DNA from 2 places in the Exiguobacterium sp. SH0S7 genome. Region 1 is predicted to be linked to the other one. Evidence: a T-box and tRNA genes for the amino acid it is inferred to sense, from the RefSeq annotation. Region 1 holds a T-box; the other holds one or more tRNA genes.
The links. The T-box of region 1 lies ahead of ileS (isoleucine--tRNA ligase). A T-box ahead of a tRNA ligase gene usually reads a tRNA of that ligase, here a tRNA-Ile.
Positions count from the first base shown of each region.

Region 2: it encodes a tRNA-Ile, which carries the amino acid that the T-box ahead of ileS (isoleucine--tRNA ligase) is inferred to sense. The anticodon was not compared.

Region 1 covers NZ_SJVA01000002.1:182,875-187,244, reverse strand. Annotated here, with positions in the region: gene EVJ22_RS04660 (cell division protein SepF) at 1-15, shown strand, start outside; gene EVJ22_RS04655 (YggT family protein) at 20-292, shown strand; gene EVJ22_RS04650 (YlmH family RNA-binding protein) at 293-1,063, shown strand; gene EVJ22_RS04645 (DivIVA domain-containing protein) at 1,082-1,627, shown strand; T-box leader at 1,630-1,850, shown strand; gene ileS (isoleucine--tRNA ligase) at 1,900-4,370, shown strand, end outside.
Region 2 covers NZ_SJVA01000001.1:300,677-305,046, reverse strand. Annotated here, with positions in the region: gene EVJ22_RS01655 (hypothetical protein) at 1-346, opposite strand, end outside; gene EVJ22_RS01650 (Na/Pi cotransporter family protein) at 529-2,175, shown strand; tRNA gene EVJ22_RS01645 (tRNA-Met) at 2,291-2,367, shown strand; tRNA gene EVJ22_RS01640 (tRNA-Ile) at 2,372-2,445, shown strand; gene EVJ22_RS01635 (alpha-amylase) at 2,568-4,037, shown strand; gene EVJ22_RS01630 (superoxide dismutase) at 4,122-4,370, shown strand, end outside.

The sequences.
Region 1 (4,370 bases):
AGTAAAGGGTGGTAAATGAATGGAAAATGCGATCCCTGCATTAGGCAATACGATTGTTACGCTTCTTGGATATTATAGTTGGGTCTTGATTGCCTATATTTTATTATCGTGGTTCCCGAATGCGAGAGAATCAAAATTCGGACAGATTTTGACATACTTGTGTGAGCCGTTTCTTAACCCGTTCCGTCGGATCATCCCGCCAATCGGCGGTATGCTCGACATTTCTCCAATCGTCGCCCTGTTCGTGCTTCGTATGGCGCAAGCAGGAGTGCGAGCGATTTTCGGTCTGTAAATGAGCGTCTTCGATCATTATCGACCGAATGAACGCCCGTTTGTCGAGCAAGTGCTCGACTGGGTGCGACAAGTCGAGGACAACTACTTGTTTAAATTGACGGATTTTTTAGACCCACGTGAGCAACAAATCGTCAGGCAACTCGTTGGCAAACGGCTCGCCATCTACGAGGACGGCGGTTTCCCTGGAGCTGAGCGGAAACGGCTTTTATTGACGCCCGACTACTATGAACTCGACGTGAACGACTTTGAAGTCAAGATTCTTCAAATCGATTATCCGACGAAGTTTGTCGACTTGACCCACCGCCAAGTGACAGGCACGCTTCTTAACGCGGGCCTGAAACGGCAAAAGTTTGGCGACGTTGTCCTCGCTGACGGGATCGCTCAGTTCGCGACGACGGCTGATGCGGCTGGATTCATCGAAATGAACGTGGATCGCGTCGGCAAAGCCCGGGTGCGGCTGTCTGATGTACCGGCCGCTTCGATTTTGACCGTCCCAGAAGTCAAATGGAGCGACGAGTTTGGCATCGTCTCCTCACTCCGCTTTGACGCGGTCGTGAGCGAGGTGCTCGGTCTATCGCGCCAGAAAGCACAGGCGCTCGTCAAACATGGTGACTGCAAAGTCAATCATAAGGCGATCACGGACGCGAGCTTTTTACTCGAACCAGACGATTTAGTTTCAATCCGGGGTTACGGTCGTGTCAAATTGATGGCAATCCTCGGCTCGACAAAGCGTGAGAAAATAAAAATCCAGTATGGCATCATACGTTGAATTTAGGAGGAAAGTCGAATGGCGTTGACACCGATTGATATTCATAACAAAGAGTTCTCGACTCGTTTCCGCGGGTACGATATCGATGAGGTCAATGAATTTTTAGATCAAATCATTAAAGAGTTTGAGCTATTGATTCGTGAAAATAGAAGGTACGAAGAACTCGTCAACGATATGCAAGCCCGTATTGACTACTTCTCCTCGATGGAAGACACGTTGAATAAATCGATTATCGTCGCACAAGAGGCGGCAGAAGAAGTCAAGACCAATGCGGCCAAAGAAGCCAGCCTCATCTTGAAGCAGGCTGAACGCGAAGCGCTCGCCCGAGAAGAGGAAGCGTCGCGTAAAGAGCAGATGGCCGAGCGTGAAGTCATTCAAATGTTGAAAAAAGTCGAACTGTACCGGACCCGGTTCCGTGTTCTCGTCGACGCACAGATGGAACTTCTAAATAGTACCGAATGGGACACGATTGTCGGAGAGCCGCCTGTCCAGACGGTTCTTGACGATACGAGTGAACTTGCGTATAATGACGACGAAGTCACACCAAACAAACATCACGGATAATAAACAATACGTTGATTAGGACACGTCAATAAAGTCACACCTACGAAGCGACTTAGGGAAGGTGCAAGCCTAAGAGAAAGACTTTATTTGGTATCCCCTATGAGTGTCATGCTGAACTGAGTAAGCGTGACCGCTTGACCTCGTTATCGGTTACCGAGAGCGGTCTCAAGGTCTACTTGAGATTAGTAGGGTGGTACCGCGAGTCGATGAACTCGTCCCTATTTGGGGGCGGGTTTTTTTTGTTTTTCAAAAAAGATGCAGGAGGAGTTTCAATGAACTACAAAGACACATTATTGATGCCTGATACAGAATTCGCGATGCGTGGAAATTTGCCGAAGCGCGAGCCAGCAATGCACGAGGCTTGGGAGCAGATGGACTTGTACAACCGCGTTCAAGAAAAGAATGCAGGAAAGCCGCAATACATTCTACATGACGGACCTCCGTACGCCAACGGTGACATCCATATGGGCCATGCACTCAACAAAGTGTTAAAAGACATCATCGTCCGTTTCAAGTCGTTGAACGGCTATCAATCACCGATGATCCCAGGTTGGGACACACACGGTCTCCCGATCGAAAACGCGCTTCAAAAAGCAGGCGTCAACCGTAAAGAGATGACTGTCGCCGAGTTCCGCGAAAAATGTGCCGCTTACGCGATGGAGCAAGTGAACTCACAACGTGAACAGTTCAAGCGTCTCGGACTGCTCGCTGACTTTGACAATCCATACATCACGCTCCAGCCTGAATATGAAGCGGCGCAAATCCGCCTGTTCGGCACGATGGCTGAAAAAGGATACATCTATAAAGGGAAAAAACCGGTCTATTGGTCACCGTCTTCTGAATCGGCACTCGCTGAGGCTGAAATCGAGTACTATGACAAAAAATCACCAGCCATCTATGTGGCATTCCAAGTCGTCGATGGCAAAGGCGTCCTCGGGACGACCGACCATTTCGTCATCTGGACGACGACACCGTGGACGATTCCGGCCAACCTCGGGATCGCTGTCAGCGATGAGCTGACATACACACGGATCGAACACGATGGCAAAGGGTATATCGTTGCCGAGACGCTCGTCGAAGAAGTGACGACAGCACTCGGCTGGGATGAGTACTCAGTGAGCGGGTCTTGGAACGGACGCGAGTTCGAACACATGACGGTACAGCACCCGCTTTACGACCGGACGTCACTCCTCATCCTTGGCGACCACGTCACGGCTGAAGCGACAGGCTGCGTCCATATCGCACCTGGCCACGGGGAAGACGACTACCGTGTCGGCCAAGCGTACGGACTTGACGTGTTGTGCCCGGTCGACGACCGTGGGTATATGACGGACGAAGCACCAGGCTTTGAAGGACTGTTCTATGAAGATGCGAACAAAGAGATCGGCATGAAGCTCGAAGCAAATGGCAACTTGTTGAAGCTCAAATTCATCAAGCACTCGTACCCGCACGACTGGCGTACGAAAAAGCCGGTCATCTTCCGGGCGACACCGCAATGGTTCGCTTCGATCAAAGACTTCCGCAGCGACATGTTGCGTGAAATCGAAGAAGTAAACTGGGTACCGGAATGGGGCATGACGCGCCTGTTCAACATGGTCCGTGACCGTGGCGACTGGGTCATCAGCCGTCAGCGGGCATGGGGTGTGCCGATCCCGATTTTCTACGCAGAAGACGGAACGGAAATCATCACGAACGAAACGATCGACCATATCGCCAACTTGTTCCATGAGCACGGATCAAACGTCTGGTACGAGCGCGAGGCGAAAGACTTGTTGCCATCCGGCTTCACACATCCGAACAGTCCAAACGGCGAGTTCCGTAAAGAAGTCGACATCATGGACGTCTGGTTCGATTCAGGTTCGTCACACGCAGGCGTGCTCGAACAGCGCGACAACTTGCGCCGTCCGGCCGACCTGTACCTAGAAGGTTCGGACCAATACCGTGGTTGGTTCAACTCGTCACTGTCGACTGCAGTCGCGACGACCGGCAAAGCACCGTATCGCAACGTCCTCAGTCACGGCTTCGTCCTTGACGGCGACGGCCGGAAGATGTCGAAATCGCTCGGCAACACGATTGCACCGAACGACCTCGTGAAACAGTACGGTGCTGAAATCGTACGTCTTTGGGTCGCGTCTGTGGACTATCAGTCAGACGTCCGCGCCTCGCATGACAACTTTAAACAAGTGTCAGAAGTATACCGGAAGATCCGTAACACGTTACGCTTCTTGCTCGGTAACTTGAACGGGTTCGATCCGTCGATGCGCGTCGCGTTCGAAGATATGCCGGAAGCCGACCGCTTCATGGCGACGAAGCTGAAACAACTTCAGACGAAAGTCGTCAAAGCGTACGATACGTTCGACTTTATGGCTGTTTACCACATGAGCCACAACTTCTGTGTCAACGAATTGTCGTCGTTCTATCTCGACTTCACGAAAGACATCCTCTACATCGAACGTGAAAACGATGCGCGTCGCCGTGCCGTTCAGACGGTCATGTATGATGCGGTCATCACGTTGACGAAGCTGCTTGCCCCGATCCTCCCGCATACGGCGGACGAAGTTTGGCAAGAAATCCCGGCCAAGACGGCGGATAGCGTCTTCTTGTCGGACCTTGAAGAAGTGGCGCCGCTCACGGAAGCAGAGACGGAATTACTCGCGAAATGGTCGAAATTCCTCACGTTCCGCGACGACGTCTTGAAAGCGATCGAGATCGCCCGCGGCGAGAAGTTGATCGGGAAACCGCT
Region 2 (4,370 bases), on a different contig from region 1:
AGGCGACGAGCACGAGCGTCGGGACGAGTGTCATCGCGACCGCGTAAGGCCAAGCTTGCCGATACGGCCACGGTTTCTTCATTCGAAGTCTCGTCACGAGTTGGACGAACAAGGCGGCGACGGCGACCCACATCATATAGAAGAAGAAGATGGCGAACCCGTGTAAAAACAACCACATCGGTGCGAAAAAATCGGGTCGCAAGACGAGGTAATCTAAGACAGTCGCGACGATTGTAAAGACGAGGCTCGCCAACATATAAGCGTGCAGCGGAGCCAGACGGAGCCGTAGCGTTTGCTTCGTAGGTAGCAGGCTATGGCGGATAAACATTGATGTCGTTTTAAGCATACATACAAAACCCCATTCTGTTATAGTACAAAAAACTAAAATCACACAAAGATAAGACAGTCAGTTAATAAAACCTTAACATTAAACGTATTTACATCGACTCAGGGAAGAAGGCATAATGAGTAAGGCAATAAGAACCAATTAAACACAACCAATTCACAATCAAAAGGGGTACAAAAATCGTGGAATACAATTTGCAAGAAATGTTATTCATGTTTTTTGGAGGATTAGGAATCTTCCTGTTCGGTATCAAATCGATGGGAGACGGCCTTCAAAAGTCTGCAGGAGATCGACTCCGCGACATCCTTGATAAGTATACATCGAATCCGTTCCTCGGAGTACTAGCCGGGATCATTGTCACGGTCTTACTTCAAACATCAAGTGGAACAACCGTCATTACGGTCGGCCTTGTTAGCGCCGGTTTCATGACGCTCCGTCAAGCGATCGGGGTCATCATGGGTGCGAACATCGGGACGACGGTAACGGCGTTCATCATCGGGATTGACATTGGTGCTTATGCACTTCCGATTATCGCAGTCGGTGCGATTCTGTTGTTCTTCTTTAAACGAGAGAAATTCCAACACCTCGGACAAATCTTCTTCGGATTCGGGATGCTGTTCTACGGTCTTGAACTCATGGGAGACGGGATGCGCCCGCTTCGTTCGAGTGAATATTTCATTGATTTGACGCAATCGATGAGTGACAACCCGTTCCTCGGCGTCATCGTCGGTACGGTGTTCACGGTCATCGTGCAATCGTCTTCTGCGACGATCGGGATCTTGCAAGAACTATACGCTGGGGGCTCGATCCAACTCGATGCGGCACTGCCTGTCTTGTTCGGGGATAACATCGGGACGACGATCACGGCGATTCTCGCTTCGATCGGTGCCTCGGTCGCGGCCCGTCGTGCGGCGGCAGCCCACGTCATCTTTAACTTAATTGGGACAGCAATCTTTATGATTTTATTATTGCCGTTCACACAATATATTTTATGGATCACAAATGTATTGGCGATTGAGGACAAAATGCAAATCGCTTTCGCCCATGGAACGTTCAACGTCGTCAATACGTTCGTCCAGTTCTGGTTCATCGGGACGATTGCTTGGGTCGTGACGAAGCTCGTACCAGGCGAAGATTCAATCGTTGATACGAAAGCGCAACACTTGGACCCGATCTTCATTCAACAGTCGCCTTCAATCGCGGTCGAGCAGGCCAAATATGAAGTCATCCGCATGGGTGATTTCGCGAAGCTCGGTCTTGACGAAGCACGCAGCTATTTGGCGTCAGGAGACAAGAAACACGCTGAGAAGTCGGCACATATCGAAGAAGCTCTTAACTCATTGAACTCTAAAATCACGGATTATCTCGTCAAATTGGCGGCTGTTGATTTGACAGAGCACGAATCTCAACAGCATAAGACGCTCATGCATGCGATCAACGACATCGAGCGAATCGGTGACCACGTCGAGAACATCATCGAGTTGATCGACTATAAGACGGCGACGCGCATCACGCTCTCGCCGGATGCTCAAAAAGAGTTGACGGAAATGTATGATTTGACACGGTCCACACTCGAGAAGTCACTTCAAACACTCGCGAGCGGTGATATGGTCGAAGCACGTCAAGTTATCGAAATGGAAGCGAAACTCGACATGCTCGAGCGCCAGTTCCGCAAAAATCATGTCGTTCGTTTGAACACAGGTGAATGTAACGGCCAAGCTGGTATGTTCTTCGTCGATATGCTCTCGAACCTTGAGCGGATCGGTGACCATGCGATGAACATCACAGAAATCACACTTGAAGATGCAACGAACGAAATATCGGTCTAACGTTTCAAAAAAGTCTTTCTACTTAAGTTATAGGTAGAAAGACTTTTTTGCGTACGTGTGACTTTTCATTGACAGTAGAGGCTTCCTTCAGTATATTATTACTGTATAACAACGTGGCGGTGTAGCTCAGCTGGCTAGAGCGTACGGTTCATACCCGTGAGGTCGTGGGTTCGACTCCCTCCGCCGCTACCAATAAGGACCCTTAGCTCAGCTGGTTAGAGCAGACGGCTCATAACCGTCCGGTCGTAGGTTCAAGTCCTACAGGGTCCATCGAGGGCAGCTTTCTAATGAAAGCTGCTTTTTTGTTTACATTTTTGTTTCTAAAAGTGAAGACGCGGGTAAATATCCGTTAGCATTTTGTTTTTGAAAAATATGAAACGAGGCGAAGCGAGATGGAACGAAATCATACGATGATGCAATTTTTTGAATGGCACGTCCCGGCTGACCAAAAGCATTGGAAGCGATTGAAAGAACGGGCTTCTAAATTAAAAAAAGCAGGAATCACCGCACTTTGGTTGCCACCGGTCACAAAAGGTCAAAGTGATGAGGATACGGGATATGGTGTCTATGACTTGTATGATTTAGGCGAGTTTGATCAAAAAGGAACAATCGCCACAAAATACGGGACGAAGCAAGAGTTGCTTGAGGCGACGAAACACGCCCAAGAGCTCGGGATGCAAGTATATATGGACGTCGTGTTGAACCATAAAGCCGGAGCCGACGCGACCGAGAAGTTCGACGTGTTAGAAGTCGACCCGGAAGACCGGACGAAAGTATTGTCGGAAGAACCGTTTGAGATCGAAGGTTGGACGAAGTTTGATTATAAAGAACGAAACGGTAAGTACTCGTCGTTCAAATGGAACTTCCATCATTTCAACGGCACGGACTATGACGCGGCGAGCGAGCATAGCGGTATCTTCTTCATTTTAGGCGATAACAAAAAATGGAATGACAACGTCGATAGTGAGTTCGGCGTATACGATTATTTGATGTTCGCGAACATCGACTATCATCATCCGGAAGTCCGGGAAGAAGTGTTAAGTTGGGGCAAGTGGTTCATCGAAGAGACGAAATGTGATGGCTTCCGTCTCGATGCGATCAAACATATCAACTATGATTTCGTCAAAGAGTTCAGCCAAGCGATGAAAGATGAAAAAGGCGAGAACTTTTACTTGGTCGGTGAGTTTTGGAAGTCGGAGCTCGAAGATTGCCGCGCCTTTTTAGACAACATCGACTACCACGTCGATCTGTTCGACGTGCCGCTCCATTACAATTTGCAGCGTGCCTCGATCGAAGGCGCATCATTTGATTTGCGGACCATCTTTGACGACACACTCGTCCAGTCCCATCCGCTTCACTCGGTCACGTTCGTCGACAACCATGACTCACAGCCGGCCGAGGCGCTCGAGTCATGGGTCGAAGATTGGTTCAAACAGAGTGCTTACGGTTTGATTTTACTCCGCCAAGACGGTTATCCGTGTGTTTTCTACGGGGATTACTACGGCATTAACGGGCCCCACCCGGTCGAAGGGAAGAAGCTGGCCATCGATCCGCTTCTGTACGCCCGTCGTGAAAAAGCGTATGGGCAACAAGACGACTACTTCGATAACGAGCACGTGATCGGTTGGGTCCGACACGGCAGTGAGGACATCGAGCGTTCAGGTTGTGCCGTCATCATCTCGAATAACGAAGAGGCGGAGAAACAGATGTACGTCGGGGAGCATCGTGCCGGTGAGAAATGGGTCGACTTGACGCAGACGATCGATGAAATCATCGAGATTGACGAAGATGGAAAAGGGGTATTTAAAGTAGCGGCAGGATCAATCTCGGTCTGGGCGTTGCCGGACGAAGATGTAGAATAAGCCTTTACAATTGAGTAAGCCGTCACAAATCTGTTACATTTAAAACGAACGTTGTTCAAACCAATTTAAAGGGGGATTTTAGTTATGGCTAAATTTGAATTACCACAACTTGATTACGCATACGATGCACTCGAACCACACATTGACGCTCGCACGATGGAAATCCACCATTCGAAACACCACAACGCTTACGTCACGAACGTGAACAATGCACTCGAAGGAAAAGACGTAGAGTACTCTTCACTTGAAGACTTGCTCCAAAAACTCGATTCGCTTCCTGCTGACATTCAGACAGCTGTTCGTAACAACGGCGGCGGGCATTGGAACCACTCG